DNA from 3 places in the Pseudomonas sp. G(2018) genome. Region 2 is predicted to be linked to each of the others. Evidence: predicted binding sites of a transcription regulator. Region 2 holds the regulator's gene; each other region holds the start of a gene.

Region 1 (6,779 bases), on a different contig from region 2:
CGGTTTCGTCGACCCAGCGTTGTTCGAGACGGGTTTGCGGGCCTTGAAGCGGCTTGCCCTGATGGCAATCAAGATCGCCGACGTTCAGCCCCGAGGCCTGCAGGCGTTGACGCAGTGCGGCCAGGTTGTTTTCGATCAGGCTGGCGGTGTACGGCCGTTCGGCCCAGAGCTGGCTGGAGAGACAGCCCTTGATCAGTTGTGCCTGAATCTGCATCGGCCCCAGCGGCTCCATATCGAACGCCAACTCGACGCGCCACAGTTGTTGCTTGGGCTCTCGCTCGTCACGGCGTTCATGGGGTTGTTCCTTGTCTGGCGCTTCTTCACGCTGGAACTTGATCTGCAACGGCACGATGTCCTGCAGGTTGCGCATCGGAACTTCCAGTTGCCAGGTACTCATCAGGCGGCCGTCACTGGTAACACCGGTCTGCTCCAGGCTTGACAGTTGATGGCTCTGCAGGCGTGAAACCGCTGCCGCGGCCAGGCGCAGCAGGTGTTCGAGATCATCTTCGCCTTCGGCGTTCTGCAACAGGCGCTCGGGCAGCGGGAAGCCGGTGGGCGACGGTTTGGCACTGACTTGCCCGAGCATGCCCAGGGCATTGCGCACGAAGCTCGGCATGGCCTGGGCCAGGGTGTTGGCGGCGATGATCGCGCTGAGGTTGGTGCTGGCGGGCAGCCCTGGCGTCAGTTGCGCAATCAGCTTGAGCAGATCGGCCTTCATGTCGGGCGCGAGCGCCGGGTTCTGCCCGGTCAGCAGTTTCGTTTCGAGGAACGCGCCGCTGCTGGCCAGTGCCAGGGCCAAACCTTTGGGGGAACTCAGTTGCTGTACGTCCGGCAGGCCGGCGAGCAATTTGTCCACGATCACGCGCAAGTCGCTTGAGGTCTGATTTGAAGCTGGCAGGTTTTGCAGCAGCTTGAGCAAACCATCCAGCGATCCCTGACGGCTCTGTTGGCCGACCAGTTGCTGGGTCACCGCCAATTGCTCCTGGCGGCTGCTCAAGGGCACGAACTTCAAGGTCTGGGTGTCCTGCACCTGGGCGCTGAGCAAGGTGCCGATGCGCAATGGCTGTGGGCTGTCGATGCTCAAGGTGCTGCCGCTCAAGGCAGTATTGAGCAGGCTGACCATCGAGCGAAATACCGTCGGTTGCCCCGGCACTTGCGGCAACACCTGGGAGGTCAGCACTTTGCCCTGCAACAGGGTGCCGACCGGCAACTGCGTGGTGTCTAGGCGGGTGAGGGTGGCGACGCTGGAGGCGATGGCCTGTTGCACCGTGACGGCCAGGTTCCCTGCTGAAGGCTGGGTGACCGCGATGCTTGTACCCTGGGCCAACGGCAGGTTGCTGGTGGCCTGGACTGTGGTTTGGCGTCCGCTATCAAGGGTGACCTTGAGCAGCAGCTGAAAAGTCTGATCCGCCTGCTTGAGCGACAACACCTCGGCCTTGGCCGTCTGACCGGCAGTGATCAGGCCCTCGATGGGTGTCAGCAGCTTGAGCAATTCGCCACTGACCGCCAGCGGACGCGTGGTCGCCGGGGTGGTCTGCGGTAGCGGGAGGATGTTCATTTCGCCTGTCATACGCGGTCACAACCTTGGGAAAATGCACTCTTTAGAGTAGGAAAGGGCATGTATAATGCCGCCGCGTTGTATACAGAGTGCCGGAAACATTGCAATTATTTGACGCAGCTCGCTAGTTCGGGCCGCCAATACATCTATTCTGCATCTCTTTAACGGCCGCGCCAGAGCCGACTTGAACCGTATAAGGCCCGTGAACCCTTGACCAGTCCTGTCCTGCAAACCGTTGCCCTTGCCTGTGAGCGAGACCTTCGGCTGCTCTTCGAAAATCTCGATTTGAGACTGGCCAGTGGCGAAATGGTGCAAATCAGTGGCCCAAACGGCAGTGGCAAGACCAGTCTGTTACGCCTGCTTTCGGGGCTGATGCACCCGACGGCCGGTCAAGTGCTGCTCAATGGCCAACCGCTCAACGAACAACGCACGGAACTGGCGCGCAACCTGCTGTGGATCGGTCATGCGGCGGGGATCAAGGATCTGCTGACGCCGGAAGAGAACCTCAGCTGGCTCTGTGCCCTGCATCAACCAGCCTCCCACGAAGCCATCTGGCAAGCCCTGGCAGCGGTCGGATTGCGCGGTTTTGAAGATGTTCCCTGCCACACGCTATCCGCTGGGCAGCAGCGCCGTGTTGCACTGGCGCGTCTTTATCTGGACAGCCCGCCGCTCTGGATTCTCGATGAACCCTTCACCGCCCTCGACAAGCAAGGCGTGGCGCAGTTGGAAGAACACCTGGCCGGCCACTGCGAACGCGGCGGCATGGTGGTGTTGACCACCCACCACACACTGAGCCGCATGCCGGCCAGCTATCGTGACATTGATCTGGGGAAATGGGCCGTATGAGTGTTTTTGGCCTGTTGGTCGCCCGTGAGGCCCGTCTGCTGTTCCGCCGTCCCGCGGAGCTGGCCAATCCGCTGGTGTTTTTCGCCATCGTCGTTTCCCTGTTCCCCTTGGCGGTCGGTCCCGAGTCTCAATTGTTGCAAACCTTGTCCCCGGGACTGGTCTGGGTGGCAGCCCTTTTATCGGTTTTGCTCTCGCTGGACGGGCTTTTCCGCAGTGATTTCGAAGACGGCTCGCTGGAACAGTGGGTCCTTTCGCCGCACCCCCTGCCTCTTCTGGTTTTGGCCAAGGTGCTGGCACACTGGGCGTTTTCCGGCCTGGCACTGGTTTTGCTCGCTCCCTTGCTGGCGTTGATGCTCGGTTTGCCTGCCGCCTGTCTGCCGGTGTTGCTGCTTTCTTTATTGCTGGGTACACCGGTGCTGAGCCTGCTCGGTGCGGTGGGCGCGGCCCTGACGGTCGGTTTGAAGCGCGGTGGCCTGTTGCTAGCGTTGCTGATTCTGCCGTTGTACATCCCGGTGTTGATTCTCGGCAGTGGCGCCTTGCAGGCAGCCCTGCAGGGCATGCCGGCGACCGGTTATCTCTTGTGGCTTGGTAGCCTGACCGCCCTGGCGATAACCCTGACACCTTTTGCAATAGCCGCTGGCCTGAAGATCAGCGTCGGCGAATAATAATGAGGCCTGATCAAAAATTGATCACTTCTTTTGAAGAAAGGCTGACCCTTTTGGCTGCTTCGTGATGAGGAGCGGCAACCGTGATGGAAACAGTAATGAACTGGACCTGGTTTCATAAGCTCGGCTCACCCAAGTGGTTCTACGGCATCAGCGGCAAGATGCTGCCGTGGTTGAGCATCGCAGCCTTACTGCTGATCACCATCGGTGTAGTCTGGGGCTTGGCCTTCGCGCCGCCGGACTATCAGCAAGGCAACAGCTTTCGCATCATTTATATCCACGTTCCGTCCGCCATGCTGGCGCAGTCCATCTATGTGATGCTGGCCGTGTGCGGCGTCGTCGGGCTGGTGTGGAAAATGAAACTGGCCGATGTCGCCCTGCAATGCGCGGCGCCCATCGGTGCCTGGATGACCACCGTGGCGCTGGTCACCGGTGCAATCTGGGGCAAGCCGACCTGGGGGTCGTGGTGGGTCTGGGATGCACGCCTTACGTCCATGTTGATTCTGCTTTTTCTGTACTTCGGTCTCATTGCGCTGGGCAACGCTATCAGCAATCGTGACAGTGCGGCCAAGGCCTGCGCGGTATTGGCAATTGTCGGCGTGATCAATATCCCGATCATCAAGTACTCGGTGGAGTGGTGGAACACCCTGCATCAGGGCGCAACCTTTACCCTCACCGAAAAACCGGCGATGCCCGCTGAAATGTGGCTGCCGCTGCTGCTGACGGCACTCGGGTTTTACTGCTTCTTCGGCGCCGTGTTGCTGCTGCGCATGCGCCTTGAAGTGCTCAAGCGCGAGGCGCGGGCCAGTTGGGTGAAAGCCGAAGTTCAGAACAGCCTGGAGGTCGCTCGATGAGTTTTGCTTCATTCGGCGACTTCATCGCCATGGGCCATCACGGCCTTTATGTCTGGTCGGCCTACGGCATTTGCCTGGTGGTACTGGCCCTCAACGTGGCGGCGCCGATCCTGGCCCGCAAGCGGTATCTGCAACAAGAGGCGCGTCGTCTGCGCCGGGAGAACGGCAAGTGAATCCGCTGCGTAAAAAGCGTCTTACCATCATTCTCGCGATTCTGGTCGGGGTCGGCGCTGCCGTCGGCCTGGCCCTGAGCGCCCTGCAGCAAAACATCAATCTGTTCTACACCCCGACCCAGATCGCCAACGGCGAAGCGCCCCATGACACGCGCATTCGCGCCGGCGGTATGGTCGAGGCCGGCTCGTTGCAGCGCTCCGGCGATTCCCTGGACGTCAAATTCATCGTCACCGACTTCAACAAGTCCGTGACCATCACCTATCGCGGCATCCTGCCGGACCTGTTCCGCGAAGGGCAGGGCATCGTCGCCCTGGGTAAACTCAATGCCGATGGCGTGGTGGTGGCCGATGAAGTGCTGGCCAAGCACGACGAGAAGTACATGCCGCCGGAAGTGACCAAGGCGTTGAAAGACAGTGGTCAATCCGCCCCCACACCCGCCAAGGAGGGTTGATGATGACTTCCGGCATTTTTATTCCAGTGCTTTTCATACCAGAACTGGGCCACCTGGCCATGATTCTGGCGCTGTGTTTTGCCTTGGTACAGGCCGTAGTGCCCTTGCTCGGCGCCTGGCGTGGCGACCGTTTGTGGATGAGCCTGGCCCAGCCGGCCGCGTGGGGCCAGTTCGCCTTTCTGCTGTTCGCCTTTGGTTGCCTGACCTACGCGTTCATGGCCGACGACTTCTCTGTCGCCTATGTGGCCAGCAACTCCAACAGCGCGTTGCCGTGGTACTACAAATTCAGCGCCGTGTGGGGCGCACACGAAGGTTCGTTGCTGCTCTGGGCACTGATCCTCGGTGGCTGGACCTTCGCCGTGTCGGTGTTCTCCCGGCAGTTGCCGCAAGTGATGCTGGCGCGGGTGCTGGCGGTGATGGGCATGATCAGCATTGGTTTCCTGCTGTTCCTGATCCTCACCTCGAACCCGTTCGAACGCATCCTGCCGCAGATTCCGGCGGACGGTCGCGACCTTAACCCGCTGCTGCAAGACATCGGCCTGATTGTGCACCCGCCGATGCTCTACATGGGCTATGTCGGTTTCTCCGTGGCCTTCGCCTTCGCCATCGCCGCACTGCTGGGCGGTCGCCTCGATGCGGCGTGGGCGCGCTGGTCGCGTCCGTGGACCATCGTCGCCTGGGCCTTCCTCGGTATCGGCATCACCCTCGGCTCGTGGTGGGCCTACTACGAACTCGGCTGGGGCGGCTGGTGGTTCTGGGACCCGGTGGAAAACGCTTCCTTCATGCCTTGGCTGGTGGGCACTGCGCTGATCCACTCGCTGGCGGTCACGGAAAAACGTGGCGTGTTCAAGAGCTGGACCGTGTTGCTGGCCATCGCTGCGTTCTCGTTGAGCTTGCTGGGAACTTTCCTCGTGCGCTCCGGCGTACTGACGTCGGTTCACGCCTTTGCTTCCGATCCCGAGCGCGGCGTGTTCATCCTGATTTTCCTGCTGTTCGTGGTCGGCGGTTCGCTGACGCTGTTCGCCCTGCGTGCGCCGGTGGTCAAGAGCCAGGTCGGCTTCAACCTCTGGTCCCGGGAAACCCTGCTACTGGGCAACAACCTGGTGCTGGTGGTGGCGGCGTCGATGATTCTGCTCGGCACCCTGTATCCCCTGATTCTCGATGCGATGACCGGCGCCAAGCTGTCGGTCGGCCCGCCGTACTTCAACGCGTTGTTCATTCCGTTGATGGCGTTGCTGATGCTGGTGATGGCGGTCGGCGTGATCGTGCGCTGGAAAGACACCCCGGTTAAGTGGCTGCTGAGCATGCTGGCGCCGGTACTGCTCGGCAGTGCTGCGCTGGCGGTGGTGGCCGGTGTCGCTTACGGCGATTTCAACTGGGCGGTGCTGGCGACCTTCATGCTCGCGGCCTGGGTGTTGCTGGCCGGTGTGCGAGACATCTTCGACAAGACCCGGCACAAGGGCCTGATCAAAGGCCTGCCGACCCTGACCCGCAGCTACTGGGGTATGCAGGTCGCGCACCTGGGCATTGCGGTCTGCGCCCTGGGCGTGGTGCTGTCGAGCCAGAACAGTGCCGAGCGCGATCTGCGCCTGGCACCGGGCGAATCCATGGCGTTGGGCGGTTATCAGTTCGTGTTCGAAGGCGCCAAGCACTTCGAAGGTCCGAACTTCACGTCCGACAAGGGCACCGTGCGAGTGATCAAGGACGGCCAGGAAGTCAGCGTGCTGCACCCGGAAAAACGCCTCTACACCGTGCAGAATTCGGTGATGACCGAAGCCGGGATCGACGCCGGTTTTACCCGTGACCTCTATGTCGCCCTGGGTGAACCGCTGGGCGAGGGTGCCTGGGCGGTGCGCGTTCACGTCAAACCGTTCGTGCGCTGGATCTGGTTCGGCGGCTTGCTGACCGGACTTGGCGGATTGCTGGCAGCGCTGGACCGGCGTTATCGGGTCAAGGTGAAAAGCCGCGTGCGTGAGGCGCTGGGCATGTCGGGAGCTACTGCATGAGACGTTGGTTGATGCTGTTGCCACTGGCGATTTTTCTGGTGGTCGCTGTTTTCCTGTATCGCGGTCTGTACCTGGACCCGGCTGAGTTGCCTTCGGCGATGATCGGCAAGCCATTCCCGGAGTTTTCCCTGCCGGCGGTGCAGGGCGACAAGACCCTGACCCGTGCCGATATCCTCGGCAAACCGGCGCTGGTCAACGTCTGGGGCACCTGGTGCATTTCCTGCC
Region 2 (6,779 bases):
CTCCCTATTTTGCTCAGTCTGGGCGCAGCACTGGGAAGCGTGAGCGCCTGGGCCCTGCCGGATGACCAACAGCAGCCTATCCGCATTCAGGCCGACGACGCCCAGCTGGACGACAAGAACGGTATCGCCACCTACACGGGCGACGTGATCATCACCCAAGGCTCGATGAAGGTCACCGGCAACAAAGTGACCATGACCCGCGCACCTAACGGCGATATCGATGTGGTGACGTCCGTGGGCAACCTCGCCTACTTCGAACAAGTGCAAACCGCGGGCGATGCCAAGCCGGTTCAAGGCTGGGGCGTGACCATCCAGTATCACGCAACGCAAAACCGCGTCGTGCTGATCGATCGCGCCAAAGTCGTCGACAAGGACAACAACGTCACCCAGGGCGAAAAAATCGTCTACGACACCGTTAAAAAGCTGGCCAGCGCCGGTCGCGCCACAGGCAGCAAAGTCACCGAAGCGCGCCCACGCATCGACATGGTGATCCAGCCGAAAAAGAAAACCGACGAGCAAAAGGCCCAGTAATGGCAACTCTGAAAGCTCAGCATCTGGCCAAGAGCTACAAGAGCCGCCAGGTCGTGCGTGACGTCAGCCTGTCCATCGACAGCGGTCAGATCGTCGGCCTGCTTGGCCCCAACGGCGCCGGCAAGACCACCTGCTTCTACATGATCGTTGGCCTGGTACGGGCCGATCAAGGCCGCGTCCTGATCGACGACCTGGACGTCAGCCACCAGCCTATGCACGGTCGTGCGAAGGCCGGTATCGGCTATCTGCCGCAAGAAGCGTCGATCTTCCGCAAACTGTCGGTGGCCGACAACATCATGGCCATCCTCGAGACCCGCAAGGAACTCGACAAGGCCGATCGTCGTCAGGAGCTGGAAAGCCTGCTGCAGGAGTTCCACATCAGCCACATCCGCGACAACCTCGGTATGAGCCTGTCCGGTGGCGAACGCCGCCGCGTGGAAATCGCCCGCGCACTGGCCACCAACCCGAAATTCATCCTGCTCGACGAACCCTTCGCCGGCGTGGACCCGATTTCGGTGGGCGACATCAAACAGATCATCCACCACCTCAAGGCCAAGGGCATTGGCGTGCTGATCACTGACCACAACGTCCGTGAAACCCTGGATATCTGCGAAACAGCCTACATCGTCAACGATGGCCAACTGATCGCCGAAGGCGACTCCGACACCATCCTGGCCAACGACCTGGTCAAGGAAGTGTACCTGGGCCATGAGTTCCGCCTGTAAGCACTGAAGTGCTGGCTAGTCGACCGAGCGCTTGTCTCGATAAAAAATCAATACTTTTTTATTGTTACAGCGCTCTAGGCAAACACCGCAACTTCGGGCATATAATTTGCTTATGTTTGGCGCTCCGGCGCCCCTGTAGTGGATGGCGCATGTGCGCCGGCGAATAAGGTGTTAAGCCCCTGCCATGAAACCATCGCTAGTCTTGAGAATGGGCCAGCAGCTGACGATGACACCGCAGCTGCAACAGGCCATCCGCCTGCTCCAATTGTCGACCCTGGACCTGCAGCAGGAAATCCAGGAGGCCCTGGAGTCCAATCCGATGCTCGAGCGCCAGGAAGAAGGCGACGACTTCGACAACACGGACCCCTTGGCCGACAACGCCGAACAGAAGCCCAACACCGACATCCAGGAACCCTCCTACCAGGAAAGCGCGCCGACGGTTGATAACCTCGACGAAGGCGACTGGAACGAACGCATCCCCAACGAACTTCCCGTCGATACGGCATGGGAAGACGTCTACCAGACCAGCGCCAGCAGCCTTCCCAGCAACGATGACGACGAGTGGGACTTCACCACCCGCACATCAGCCGGCGAAAGCCTGCAAAGCCACCTGCTCTGGCAATTGAACCTGGCCCCGATGTCCGACACCGACCGGCTGATTGCCGTGACCCTGATCGACTGCATCAACAATCAGGGTTATCTGGACGAAACGCTCGAGGAAATCCTCGAAGCCTTCGATCCGGAACTGGACATCGAACTGGACGAAATCGAAGCCGTCCTGCACCGCATCCAGCAATTCGAACCCGCCGGCATCGGCGCCCGTAACCTGGGTGAATGCCTGCTGCTGCAATTGCGCCAACTGCCAGCCAAAACACCCTGGCTGGCCGAAGCCAAACGCCTGGTCACCGATTACATCGACTTGCTCGGCAGCCGTGACTACAGCCAGCTGATGCGCCGCATGAAGCTCAAGGAAGACGAACTGCGCCAGGTGATCGAACTGGTCCAGAGCCTCAATCCGCGCCCAGGCTCGCAGATCGAGTCTACCGAAGCCGAATATGTGGTCCCCGACGTGATCGTGCGCAAGGACAACGAGCGCTGGCTGGTTGAACTCAATCAGGAGTCGGTGCCACGGCTGCGAGTCAATGCCCAATACGCCGGCTTCGTGCGCCGCGCCGATACCAGTGCCGACAACACCTTCATGCGCAATCAGCTGCAGGAGGCCCGCTGGTTCATCAAGAGCCTGCAAAGCCGCAACGAAACCCTGATGAAAGTAGCCACCCAGATTGTCGAGCATCAGCGCGGTTTCCTGGAGTATGGCGACGAGGCGATGAAGCCGCTGGTCCTGCATGACATCGCTGAAGCGGTCGGCATGCACGAGTCGACGATCTCACGGGTGACCACGCAGAAATTCATGCATACCCCCCGGGGTATCTATGAACTGAAATACTTTTTCTCCAGTCACGTCAGCACCTCCGAAGGCGGCGAATGCTCGTCCACGGCGATCCGCGCGATCATCAAAAAACTGGTTGCTGCGGAAAATCAGAAAAAGCCGTTGAGTGACAGCAAGATCGCTGGTTTACTGGAGGCACAAGGCATTCAGGTGGCTCGCCGCACCGTCGCCAAGTACCGCGAATCCCTCGGGATCGCGCCTTCGAGCGAACGCAAGCGGTTGATGTAGAGCCACGCCACAGCGTTCCAGTGGCAGATCATCGGATCTGCCGCTTTATGCACTGGCAACGAAGGAGAAGCTGTATGCAAGTCAACATCAGTGGACACCAACTGGAAGTGACCGAACCTCTTCGCACCTACATCGGCGAAAAACTCGAACGATTGGAGCGACATTTCGACAAGATCACCAACGTGCAGGTCACGATGACGGTCGAAAAGCTGAAGCAGAAAATCGAAGCCACGCTGCATATTCCCGGCAATGAAGTGGTCGCGAACGCGGAACATACCGATATGTACGCGGCGATCGACGCCTTGACCGACAAGCTGGATAAACAACTCAAAAAGCATAAGGAAAAGACCCAGAGCCTCCTCCAGGGCGCTACCGGTCGTTAACACTCCCAACCCATGATCCGACTTGAAAGCATCCTGACCCCCGGCCGTTCCCTGGTGAACGTGCCGGGCGGCAGCAAAAAGAAAGCCCTCGAGCAAATTGCCAACCTTATCCATCGCGAAGTGCCGGATCTGGAGATGCAAGATGTCTTCGAGGCTTTGATCGCCCGCGAAAAACTCGGCTCGACTGGTTTTGGCAACGGCATAGCCATTCCTCATTGCCGCCTCAAGGGTTGCAACGCGCCCATCAGTGCCTTGATGCACCTGGACGCCCCTATAGATTTCGACGCCATCGACGGCGCCCCGGTTGACCTACTGTTTGTACTACTGGTCCCGGAAGCTGCCACCGATGCGCACCTTGAGTTGTTGCGTCAGATTGCCAGCATGCTCGACCGCAAGGACGTGCGCGACAAACTGCGCAGCGCCCCGAGCAATCAAGCCTTGTATCAGGTTGTCCTGGACGAGCAAAACGGGCAGTAATCATGCGCTTGATCATCGTCAGCGGCCGCTCCGGCTCAGGTAAAAGTACCGCCCTCGATGTACTCGAGGACAACGGCTACTACTGCATCGACAACCTGCCTGCCGGGTTGCTGCCGGAACTGGCCGAACGCGCGTTGATTCATACCGAGCTGTCACAGCCGCTGGTTGCCGTATCCATCGATGCGCGCAACCTGCCAAGCCACCTATCGCGGTTTCCCGAGCTGCTGGAAGAAGTACGCAGCCGTCACATCCAGTGCGATGTGCTGTATCTGGATGCCGACGAAGAAACCCTGCTCAAACGCTTCTCGGAAACCCGCCGTCGCCACCCGCTGAGCAGCGCCAATCGCTCGCTGGCCGAAGCCATCGCGGACGAAACGAACCTGCTCGGCCCCATTGCCGACCTGGCCGATCTCAAGGTCAATACCACCAACCTGAACCTGTATCAGCTGCGCGATACCATCAAGCTGCGCCTGCTGAACCAGCCGGAGCCCGGAACAGCGTTCCTGGTGGAGTCTTTCGGCTTCAAGCGTGGCATGCCGGTCGACGCCGACCTGGTGTTCGATGTGCGCTGCTTGCCCAATCCTTACTGGAAACCGGAGTTACGCGCGCAGTCCGGACTCGATCAGCCGGTTGCCGAGTACCTGGCGGCACAGCCGGATGTCGAAGAGATGTTCCAGGACATCTCCACCTATCTGCTCAAATGGTTACCCCGCTTTGCTGCCAGCAACCGCGCGTATGTCACCATCGCCATCGGTTGCACCGGCGGGCATCACCGCTCTGTCTACCTGACCGAACGTCTGGGCAAGACCCTGCAGCAATCCCTGAAGAACGTCCAGGTCCGCCACCGCGACCTCAGTTAAAGGATTCACATCGCGATGCCTGCTCTGGAAATCGAAATCATCAATAAGCTGGGCTTGCATGCCCGGGCGTCTGCAAAGTTCGTTGGGGTTGCCGGCCAATTCAAGGAATGCACGATCAGGGTTGGACGCACACCAGAATCCACCGTCGACGGCAAAAGCATCATGGCCATGATGATGCTCGCCGCCGGCAAGGGCACCAGAATCCATCTGAGTACGGAAGGCGAACAGGAGCAGGAAGCGATGGATGCGCTGGTGGCCTTGATCAATAACTACTTCGACGAAGGCGAATAACGTCAAAAGATCGCAGCCTGCGGCAGCTCCTGCACCTGATTCGCAGGAGTTGCCGCAGGCTGCGATCTTTTTTACGCTAACGCGGTATCCATCACCATCATCAAACAGAACCCGACCAGCAACCCAAGGCTGGCCAGCCTGTCGTGACCGTGCCGCCGCGACTCGGGAATGACTTCATGGGTGACCACCAGCAACATGGCCCCGGCGGCCAATGCCAGGCCCAAAGGCAACAGCAGCTCGGCCAGGCTCACCAGCCATGCGCACAACAGAGCAAACACCGGCTCGACCAGACCTGACGCGGCACCGATCAGGAATGCCTTGAACCGCGACATCCCTGCCCCGGCCAGAACCAGGGCAATCACCAATCCCTCCGGCACATCCTGCAAGGCAATGCCCATCGATGGCCCAAAGGCGCGCCACCCGATGGGTAGCGCGCCTTTTTTATGCTGCGGCTGGAGGTCAGCTACCGGCGACCGTCATCCGCTCGATCAGCACCGACCCCGTACGAATGTTGCTGCGCAGTTCCAGGTCGTTACCCACGGCAAGGATTTGCTTGAACATATCGCGCATGTTGCCGGCGATGGTCACTTCCTGGACCGCGAACTGGATTTCACCGTTCTCGACCCAGTAACCCGCCGCGCCACGGGAATAATCGCCGGTGACCATGTTCAAACCCTGCCCCATCAGCTCGGTCACCAGCAGTCCACGGCCCATGCGTCGCAGCAAGGCGGCCTGGTCTTCATCACCGTGGGTGACAAACAGGTTATGCACGCCGCCGGCATTAGCGGTACTCGGCATGCCGAGTTTGCGACCGGAGTAGGTGCCGAGGATGTAGGACACCAACTCGCCTTTTTCGACGAATGGCTTGGCGTAGGTTGCCAGGCCATCACCATCGAACGCCGCACTGCCCAGGGCACGCATCAGGTGCGGGCGTTCATCGATGGTCAGCCACTCCGGAAACAGCTTCTGCCCCAGCGTGCCTTCGAGGAACGAGGATTTGCGGTACAGGCTGCCACCGGAAATCGCCGACAGGAAACTGCCGAACAGACCGCCGGCCAGCTCGGCGGAAAACAGCACCGGCACTTCGCAGGTGGGTACCGGACGCGCCCCCAGGCGACTCGCCGCCCGTTGCGCGGCACGCTGGCCGATGCTCACCGGATCCGCCAGCAAATTGCCCTGACGGTTCACGTCGTACCAGTAATCACGCTGCATCTGGCCATCGGCCTCGGCGATCATCACGCAGCTCAGGCTGTGCCGGGTCGATGCATAACCGCCGATAAACCCGTGGCTGTTGCCGTACACACGGCAGCCTTGATGCGTACTCAGGGTAGTGCCATCGGCGTTCTTGATCCGTGCGTCGGCATCGAATGCCGCCGCTTCGCAGAGCAAGGCTTTTTCGATGGCTTGCTCCGGGGTGATGTCCCATTCGTGGAAAAGATCGAAATCCTGCAGGTCCCTGGCCATCAGTGCCGCATCGGCCAGGCCCGAGGCTTCATCTTCAGAGGTGTGTTTGGCGATGGCCAATGCCGCCGCAACGGTTTCACGAATCGCCTCCGGACCACTGGCCGAAGTGCTGGCCGAGCCCTTGCGCTGGCCGACGTACAAGGTGATGCCGAAGCCCTGATCGCGGTTGAATTCAACGGTTTCGACTTCACGCTGGCGCACCGAGGTCGACAGGCCCTGCTCCAGGGATACCGCCACCTCACAGGCACTCGCGCCCTGGCGCTTGGCTTCAGCGATGATCTGCTCGACTTGTTCTTGCAGTGCCGGCAATGCTTGTGGGCCGACGCTTTCAACTGCACTCATGCTGTTCTCCACTCAAATTCTGCTTTCG
Region 3 (6,779 bases), on a different contig from region 2:
GTTCACCGCTTCCAGCCCTGAAGCGCAGAATCGATTGATCTGCACCCCAGCGACGCTGACGTCCCAGTCCGCCACCTGGGTTGCGGTCTTTGCGATGTCGGAGCCTTGATCGCCGATAGGCGTCACGCAACCGAGTACCACGTCATCGACCTGACTGGTGTCGAGGGCGGTCCGCTGCTGCAGCGCCCTGAGCAAGCCTGCTGCCAGATTTACCGGTTTGACGCTGTGCAAGGCGCCATCGGCCTTGCCTTTGCCACGGGGCGTGCGTAACGCGTCGAAAATCAAAGCTTGGGTCATGACGTCCTCGAACCGCAGTGCAGTTAGTGAAAAACACAGCTCACACTCTTGGCCCGGCGACCAATGGATTCAATGACCGCAGCGCTCACTGGCATTGACGGTCACGCTCAGACGGACGGTCATCCATGACTGGATGAACCGGTTAAAGAGACGCAGGTGTCTAGCAAAAGGCCGCCCAAGAAGCTGGCAATAGGCCTCATACCTTTTTAATAGCATCGAGTGAGAACTCCATACTAAATGGATCTAAAACAAGCGTGACGCGGCCTCTAAGGTGAAGTTATACGAAGTTGTCGTCGGGTTTTGCCGAGGCACTTGTCCTACAGGAAGTGCAACGTTTGCCGTCATGGATATATGCAGGCAGGCACCAGGAAATAACAAAAAAAAGGCGGTCAGCCATGTTCAAACAATCGAAAGTTCGCCAAGCAGGTCTCATTCTCTTTGCCACGACATTGTTATTGATTTTGCCCAACCTGACCAAGGTGATCGGCTAGTCGTTATTCAAAAAATACGGCACCAGAGTTTTATATCGCCACGATAAAAATGTGACTGGCTCGCTACCCGGGCCAGCGTGGCTGTGCCAACCTTTGTGGCACTTCCACGACATGGACGGCGATCATTTTGAAAACGTTTATCCTGCTTGGGGCGTTGCTGCTCGGCACGCCTCTGCATGCCGCACAGCTGAATCTGGAGCTGGGCGAGTACAGTCGCACCTGGCAGACCGAGGAGTTGCTCAAGCACCCTCAAGTCCTGACCATCAACATCCCCAATGATGTTTCCTACAAACGGGACATGAGCTACCGCGCTGTTCCTTTGGCGGCGTTGTTGACGGACGTTAAACCTGACGATCATTTGCAAGCTGTTGCGTCCGATGGATTTGCCGCGGAATTGTCGGCGGGACCGCTACTCAATACCCAGGGCGCGCGAGCCTGGCTGGCCATCGAAGATCCGGCGAAACCATGGCCGCCGTTGTCAGAAGGCAAACACAGCGCCGGGCCGTTTTACCTGGTCTGGACCGACCCGCGGGCAGGCAATATCAGCCCGGAACAATGGCCGTTCGAACTGGCCAGCATCAAGCGCCTTGCGCCGGTGGCCGAGCGCTTCCCTACCCTGCTGCCTGATCCCGCGTTGAAGGCAGACGACCCGGTCAACAAGGGCTTTGCGCTGTTTCAGAAAAACTGCCTGGCGTGCCATCGATTGAACGGTGCCGGGGACTCGCAGTTCGGGCCGGACCTGAATATTCCGTACAACCCAACCGAGTACTTCGGTGCGGACTTCCTCAAGCGCTACATCCGTGATCCGCAGAGTTTGCGCCAATGGCCCCAGGCGAAAATGCCGGGCTTTTCGGCCGAGGTGTTGCCGGATGAGGACCTGGGGATGCTGGTGGGGTATTTGAAGCATATGGTGGGGCGCAAGGTTAAACCCTGAACTTGTATTACCGGGATTGGCCTCTTCGCGAGCAAGCCCGCTTCCACACTTGTACGGCGCATGAATCAGATTTTGTGTTCACTGAAAGTCTCTGTGGGAGCGGGCTTGCCCGCGAAAGCGATATCACGATCACCCATGCAGTGACAGATAGTCCGCAATCGCGGGCAAGCCCGCTCCCACAGGGTTTTGTGGTGAACTTGTTATTGTTGTTGCACGCAGATCACCGGCGCAGGCGTGGGCGACACGAACACCTTGGCATGCATCTGCTCACACCCGCCGCCTCGACGCATGCCGCGCACCGGGCAGGCATCCAGGTAATCCAGGCCCACCGCCAGTTTCAAATGGCGCTCGGGGCGGGCCAGTTCGTTGGTCACGTCGAAGCTGTACCAGGCGTCATCGAGCCAGGCTTCGGCCCAGGCGTGGCTGGCCAGATGTTCACAATCTTCGCTGTACAGATAACCCGACACATACCGCGCCGGAATGCCCAGGCTGCGGGTACAGGCGAGAAAGGCATGGGTGTGGTCCTGGCACACGCCCGACCGCCCGGCAAAGGCCTTGGCGGCGCTGGTGTCCACTTCGGTAGCGCCCGGCGTATAGGTCATGTGCTGGTTCAGGCCATGCATCAGGTCAATCAGCGCGGTGCGATCGCGGCGTTGCTTGCATTCCTTCTCGGCAAATGCGCGCAATGCCGCGTCAGCTTCAGTCAGGCGGGTGAAACGCAGGAACGGCAACGCCGACTGACTCTCGTGTTCGGCTTCGCGCAGTTCGTCGATGTCGACCTGGCCACGGGCACCGATGATGATCGCCTCGTGAGGCTCGTCCATGGTCAGCACATGCAGGATGTTGCCGAACGGATCGAGTTGCGCACGCACCGGGCGCGGCAAGTCGAGCTGCCAGCTGAGCACGTGCTGCCGCTCGCTGTCGTGGGGGGTCAGTCGCAGATACTGGATGCTCGCCCGCACCTGATCTTCGTAGTGATAGGTGGTCTCGTGGCTAATGGAAAGTCTCATGCAGCCTCCAGGTAGGAACTGTGAATCGCGTTGCCCAACTGGCGCACCAGCGGGATGAACTCGGTCAACCAGGCGTGCAGGCCTTCGTCGAGGATTTCGGTGATGCCGGTGTAGCGCAGGCGCGCGTCCATTTCCGCCGCCAGGCGTTGCGCCGGTCGGCCATTGGCCCCCGGCAACTGGGCAAGGATCTGGTCGATTTCTTCGGTGCAGGCGCGCAACGAGCGCGGCACGTCGGCCCGCAACAACAGCAACTCGGCCACATGCCGGGCGCCGGGAGCGTCACGGTAGATTTCGGTATAGGCCTCGAACGACGACAGGGCCCGCAGCAAGGCACTCCACTGGTAATACGCGTGGGCCGTGCCGTCGCTGACCGCTTCGGCCTGATCGCCGGCCATTTCGTAACGGGCATCGAGCAGGCGCAAGGTGTTGTCAGCGCGTTCAATGAACGTCCCCAGGCGAATGAAGCGGAACGCATCGTTGCGCATGATGGTGCCGTAGGACGCGCCCCGGAACAGGTGGGAACGCTCCTTGATCCACTCACAGAAACGGCTCATGCCGTAGCGACTCAGGCCCTGTTCGGCAATTCCGCGAATTTCCAGCCAGGTCGCGTTGATGTTTTCCCACATGTCGGCGGTGATTCGCCCACGCACCGCGTGGGCACTGGCACGCGCCGCACCCAGGCAGCTGTAGATGCTCGCCGGATTCGCCGCATCCAGGGCGAAAAAATGCAGCAGCCGTTCGGCATGCAACTCGCCGTGGCGTTCGAGGTAATCATCCAGGGTGCCGGTAATCAACAGCGGCATGGCCAGTTCGTGCAAGCCGTTGCCACGACCATCCTGCGGCATCAGTGACAGCGAATAACTGATGTCGAGCATCCGTGCGAGGTTTTCCGCCCGCTCCAGGTAACGCGACATCCAATACAAATCCGAGGCAGTTCTACTTAACATGACAGGCTTCCTTCAATCCTCGACCACCCAGGTGTCCTTGGTTCCGCCACCCTGGGAGGAATTCACCACCAGTGAGCCTTCGCGCAGGGCGACACGGGTCAAGCCGCCGGGCACGACCCGGGTTTCGCGGCCAGACAACACAAACGGACGCAAGTCGATATGGCGCGGCGCGATGCCGTTTTCGACAAAGGTCGGACAGGTCGACAGCGACAGTGTCGGTTGCGCGATGTAGGCATGGGGCTTGGCGATGATCCTTGCGCGGAAGGCTTCGATTTCCGCGGCGGTCGCCGCCGGCCCCACCAGCATCCCGTAACCGCCGGAACCCTGGGTTTCCTTGACCACCAGTTCCGGCAGATTGGCCAGCACATGGGACAGCTCGGACGGATTACGACACTGCCAGGTCGGCACGTTCTTCAGGATCGGCTCTTCGTCCAGATAAAACCGGATCATGTCCGTGACAAACGGGTACACCGATTTGTCATCCGCCACCCCCGTACCAATGGCATTGGCCAGCACCACATTGCCGGACCGATAGGATGACAGCAGCCCCGGCACGCCGAGCATCGACTCCGGATTGAAGGCAAGTGGGTCAAGGAACGCATCGTCGAGGCGGCGATAAATCACATCAACGGCTTTCGGCCCATCGGTGGTGCGCATGAAGACCTTGTCGTCACGCACGAACAGGTCCGCGCCTTCCACCAGCTCCACACCCATCTCTCGCGCCAGAAACGCATGTTCGAAGAACGCACTGTTGAAGCGCCCCGGCGTCAGCACTACAACGCTCGGGTTGTCGATCGGGCTGGAGCTTTTCAGCGTATCGAGCAACAGGTTCGGATAGTGATCGATGGGGGCGATGCGTTGCGCCGCGAACAGCTCGGGGAAAAGACGCATCATCATCTTGCGGTCTTCGAGCATGTAGCTGACACCGCTGGGCGTGCGCAGATTGTCTTCGAGCACGTAGTACGTGCCGTCGCCGTCGCGCACCAGATCGACACCGGAGATATGCGAATAGATATCGCGGTGCAGATCCAGCCCCTGCATCGCCAACTGGTACTGTTCGTTGGCCAGCACTTGCTCGGCCGGAATGATGCCGGCCTTGATGATCCGCTGCTCGTGGTAGAGGTCGGCGAGGAACATGTTCAACGCCTTGACCCGCTGAATGCAGCCCCGCTCGACCACCCGCCATTCACTGGCCGGGATGCTGCGTGGAATGGTGTCGAAGGGAATCAGGCGCTCTGTCCCCTGCTCATCACCGTAGAGCGTGAAAGTAATCCCGGCGCGATGAAATAACAGATCGGCCTCGCGTCGCCGTTGTGCCAGAAGCTCGTCAGGCGTTTCGGCCAGCCAACGGGCAAACTCCCGATAATGCGGGCGGACCTGGCCGCCGGCATCGTACATCTCATCAAAATAGGTGCGGATCATGCCGTACTCCTTGTCACCCGGACGTCCGGACCTTCGCAAGGCCCGTGCCATCGGCATAAACGCTTTGATATCAATCAGTTGGATATTCAATACACAGACACCGCACCAATCCTGTGCGGTAACTGCTCCAACCTGATCGCCCCCGCTTCATTGCAAGGCAATGTTGTTGCCTATCACCAGCATAGCCAGAGTTGATTTCACTGCCCGGTTAACGCTGTGGATAATCCGTGCATCCGCTGAAAAAACTTCACCAGCGTCTGTTTGATGAAGTCTTCAGCCTCACTTATTCGGTTGCTCCGGCAACCCGGTCCGGCATGCTCCGACCGGTTTCCCTCCTTACCGGTCTTCCCTTTTAGCCACCCGCTCAGGTGGCTTTTTTTTGGTTTGTTGAAACGCAGTTTTTATTCTGCGAAAACGAAAACGGCCAACCCGAAGGTCAGCCGTCATCGCTGGTTGCTGCTGTTCATAATGTTATGCGAGTCGCCCTCGTACCTCCTGCTTGACTCCCCAGCCCTCAATGATGCCGCCCAATGGCTCGACTACCGCTTCGAAACCTTGCTCGAAGTCGCCGATGTCATCATAGGTGGCGTACATGACCTTGCTTAACTCCAGCGCCCAGGCACCGTCGTCGCGCACACTGACTTGCGCATTCAGGGATTCCCCACGATGAAAATGACCTGCCGCCCTGCGTGCCCGCTCCTCATCCGGGAAAATGGCGTAGAACTCAATGGGATGGAATCGTGAAAAGTCGAAACCGCCTTCTTTCATGCGGCGCAGCACGCTGCTGCTGATGTCTTCTTGATAGGCTGTGCTCATGAAACGTCCTCCTCAAACCGATGGATAGACTTTCCGTACTCCCTGCGCACGCAACCATGGCTGCGGACGTTTCGGCAACCGATGTGCCGGCGGGAAACAAGCATGTAGCTGACAAGACCAGACCTTAGCGATCCATTCGCTGATCTCGATTGCAGAGTAGCCTCAGGATAGAGCCGCTGCCAAGGCCTGGTTGAGAATGTGACAGGAGTTGTTCAGATTGGCGTGATGCCGAGGATTTCAATGCTGTTCTGGGTTTTTAGGTTTTTGACGCTCGCGTCAGGGGTTCGCCCTTCCAGATCGTTCAAATCCAGCTTGGCGGCGACAGGGAGGAGCCGTTCCTTGATGAGCCTGGCGGCCTGCTCGTGACTCGGGCATTCCTCGCACTCGAAGACTTCGTCGATCGTTTCACCATGATCATCCACGAAAGTGACTTTCCACTTTGACATCGGAGCCTCCTCTATCAAACCCGCGAATGGGCTTACACCTATCTCGACTTTAACTCGAATTGATCGTTCCAATGGATTACATCGCACTCGCCTAAAAACACAAAACCTGTAGAAGCGAGCTTGCTCGCGATGGTCGTTAACGATTAAACGTGTTTACTGGCTAAACACGGCGCTCTCGAGTCCATCGCGAGCAAGCTCGCTCCTACAGAGGGTCTTCAGTCGTTGCTTGGCTTGCCCACTGCTTGCAGCACGTACTGTGGCAAAGCGAAGGCGCCGATGTGTATTTCCGGATTGTAGTAGCGCGTGACGATACCGCTGCCTGCAAAGCGCTGTTGCAGGGTTTCACGGGATAACTTGCGATAAGCGGTATTGGTCGAGCCCCAAGCGAAGGTCATCGAGCCGCCGATGTAGGTCGG

Evidence for each region. Region 2 encodes sigma-54, which starts transcription at its own class of promoters, with help from an activator protein. Its sites were predicted from a motif close to ANTGGCATNNANNTTGCTNT; they were not measured.
Region 1: a site for sigma-54 is predicted at 1,614-1,633, ahead of FFS64_RS10975 (flagellar hook-length control protein FliK). Genes of this name have one in related genera too.
Region 3: a site for sigma-54 is predicted at 5,134-5,153, ahead of FFS64_RS19385 (circularly permuted type 2 ATP-grasp protein). Genes of this name have one in related genera too.

Annotation. Positions count from the first base shown of each region.
Region 1 covers NZ_SCOO01000008.1:134,459-141,237, forward strand. Annotated here, with positions in the region: gene FFS64_RS10975 (flagellar hook-length control protein FliK) at 1-1,570, opposite strand, end outside; gene ccmA (cytochrome c biogenesis heme-transporting ATPase CcmA) at 1,769-2,404, shown strand; gene ccmB (heme exporter protein CcmB) at 2,401-3,069, shown strand; gene FFS64_RS10990 (heme ABC transporter permease) at 3,168-3,923, shown strand; gene ccmD (heme exporter protein CcmD) at 3,920-4,096, shown strand; gene ccmE (cytochrome c maturation protein CcmE) at 4,093-4,548, shown strand; gene FFS64_RS11005 (heme lyase CcmF/NrfE family subunit) at 4,551-6,554, shown strand; gene FFS64_RS11010 (DsbE family thiol:disulfide interchange protein) at 6,551-6,779, shown strand, end outside.
Region 2 covers NZ_SCOO01000015.1:57,632-64,410, reverse strand. Annotated here, with positions in the region: gene lptA (lipopolysaccharide transport periplasmic protein LptA) at 1-531, shown strand, start outside; gene lptB (LPS export ABC transporter ATP-binding protein) at 531-1,256, shown strand; gene FFS64_RS16220 (RNA polymerase factor sigma-54) at 1,441-2,934, shown strand; gene hpf (ribosome hibernation-promoting factor, HPF/YfiA family) at 3,009-3,317, shown strand; gene ptsN (PTS IIA-like nitrogen regulatory protein PtsN) at 3,330-3,794, shown strand; gene rapZ (RNase adapter RapZ) at 3,797-4,654, shown strand; gene FFS64_RS16200 (HPr family phosphocarrier protein) at 4,670-4,945, shown strand; partial or broken gene FFS64_RS16195 (ZIP family metal transporter) at 5,017-5,358, opposite strand; gene pmbA (metalloprotease PmbA) at 5,405-6,751, opposite strand.
Region 3 covers NZ_SCOO01000021.1:28,818-35,596, reverse strand. Annotated here, with positions in the region: gene FFS64_RS19405 (acetyl-CoA C-acetyltransferase) at 1-297, opposite strand, end outside; partial or broken gene FFS64_RS19400 (cytochrome c) at 900-1,722, shown strand; gene FFS64_RS19395 (transglutaminase family protein) at 1,923-2,732, opposite strand; gene FFS64_RS19390 (alpha-E domain-containing protein) at 2,729-3,679, opposite strand; gene FFS64_RS19385 (circularly permuted type 2 ATP-grasp protein) at 3,692-5,101, opposite strand; gene FFS64_RS19380 (ribonuclease E inhibitor RraB) at 5,573-5,917, opposite strand; gene FFS64_RS19375 (hypothetical protein) at 6,130-6,363, opposite strand; gene speE (polyamine aminopropyltransferase) at 6,579-6,779, opposite strand, start outside.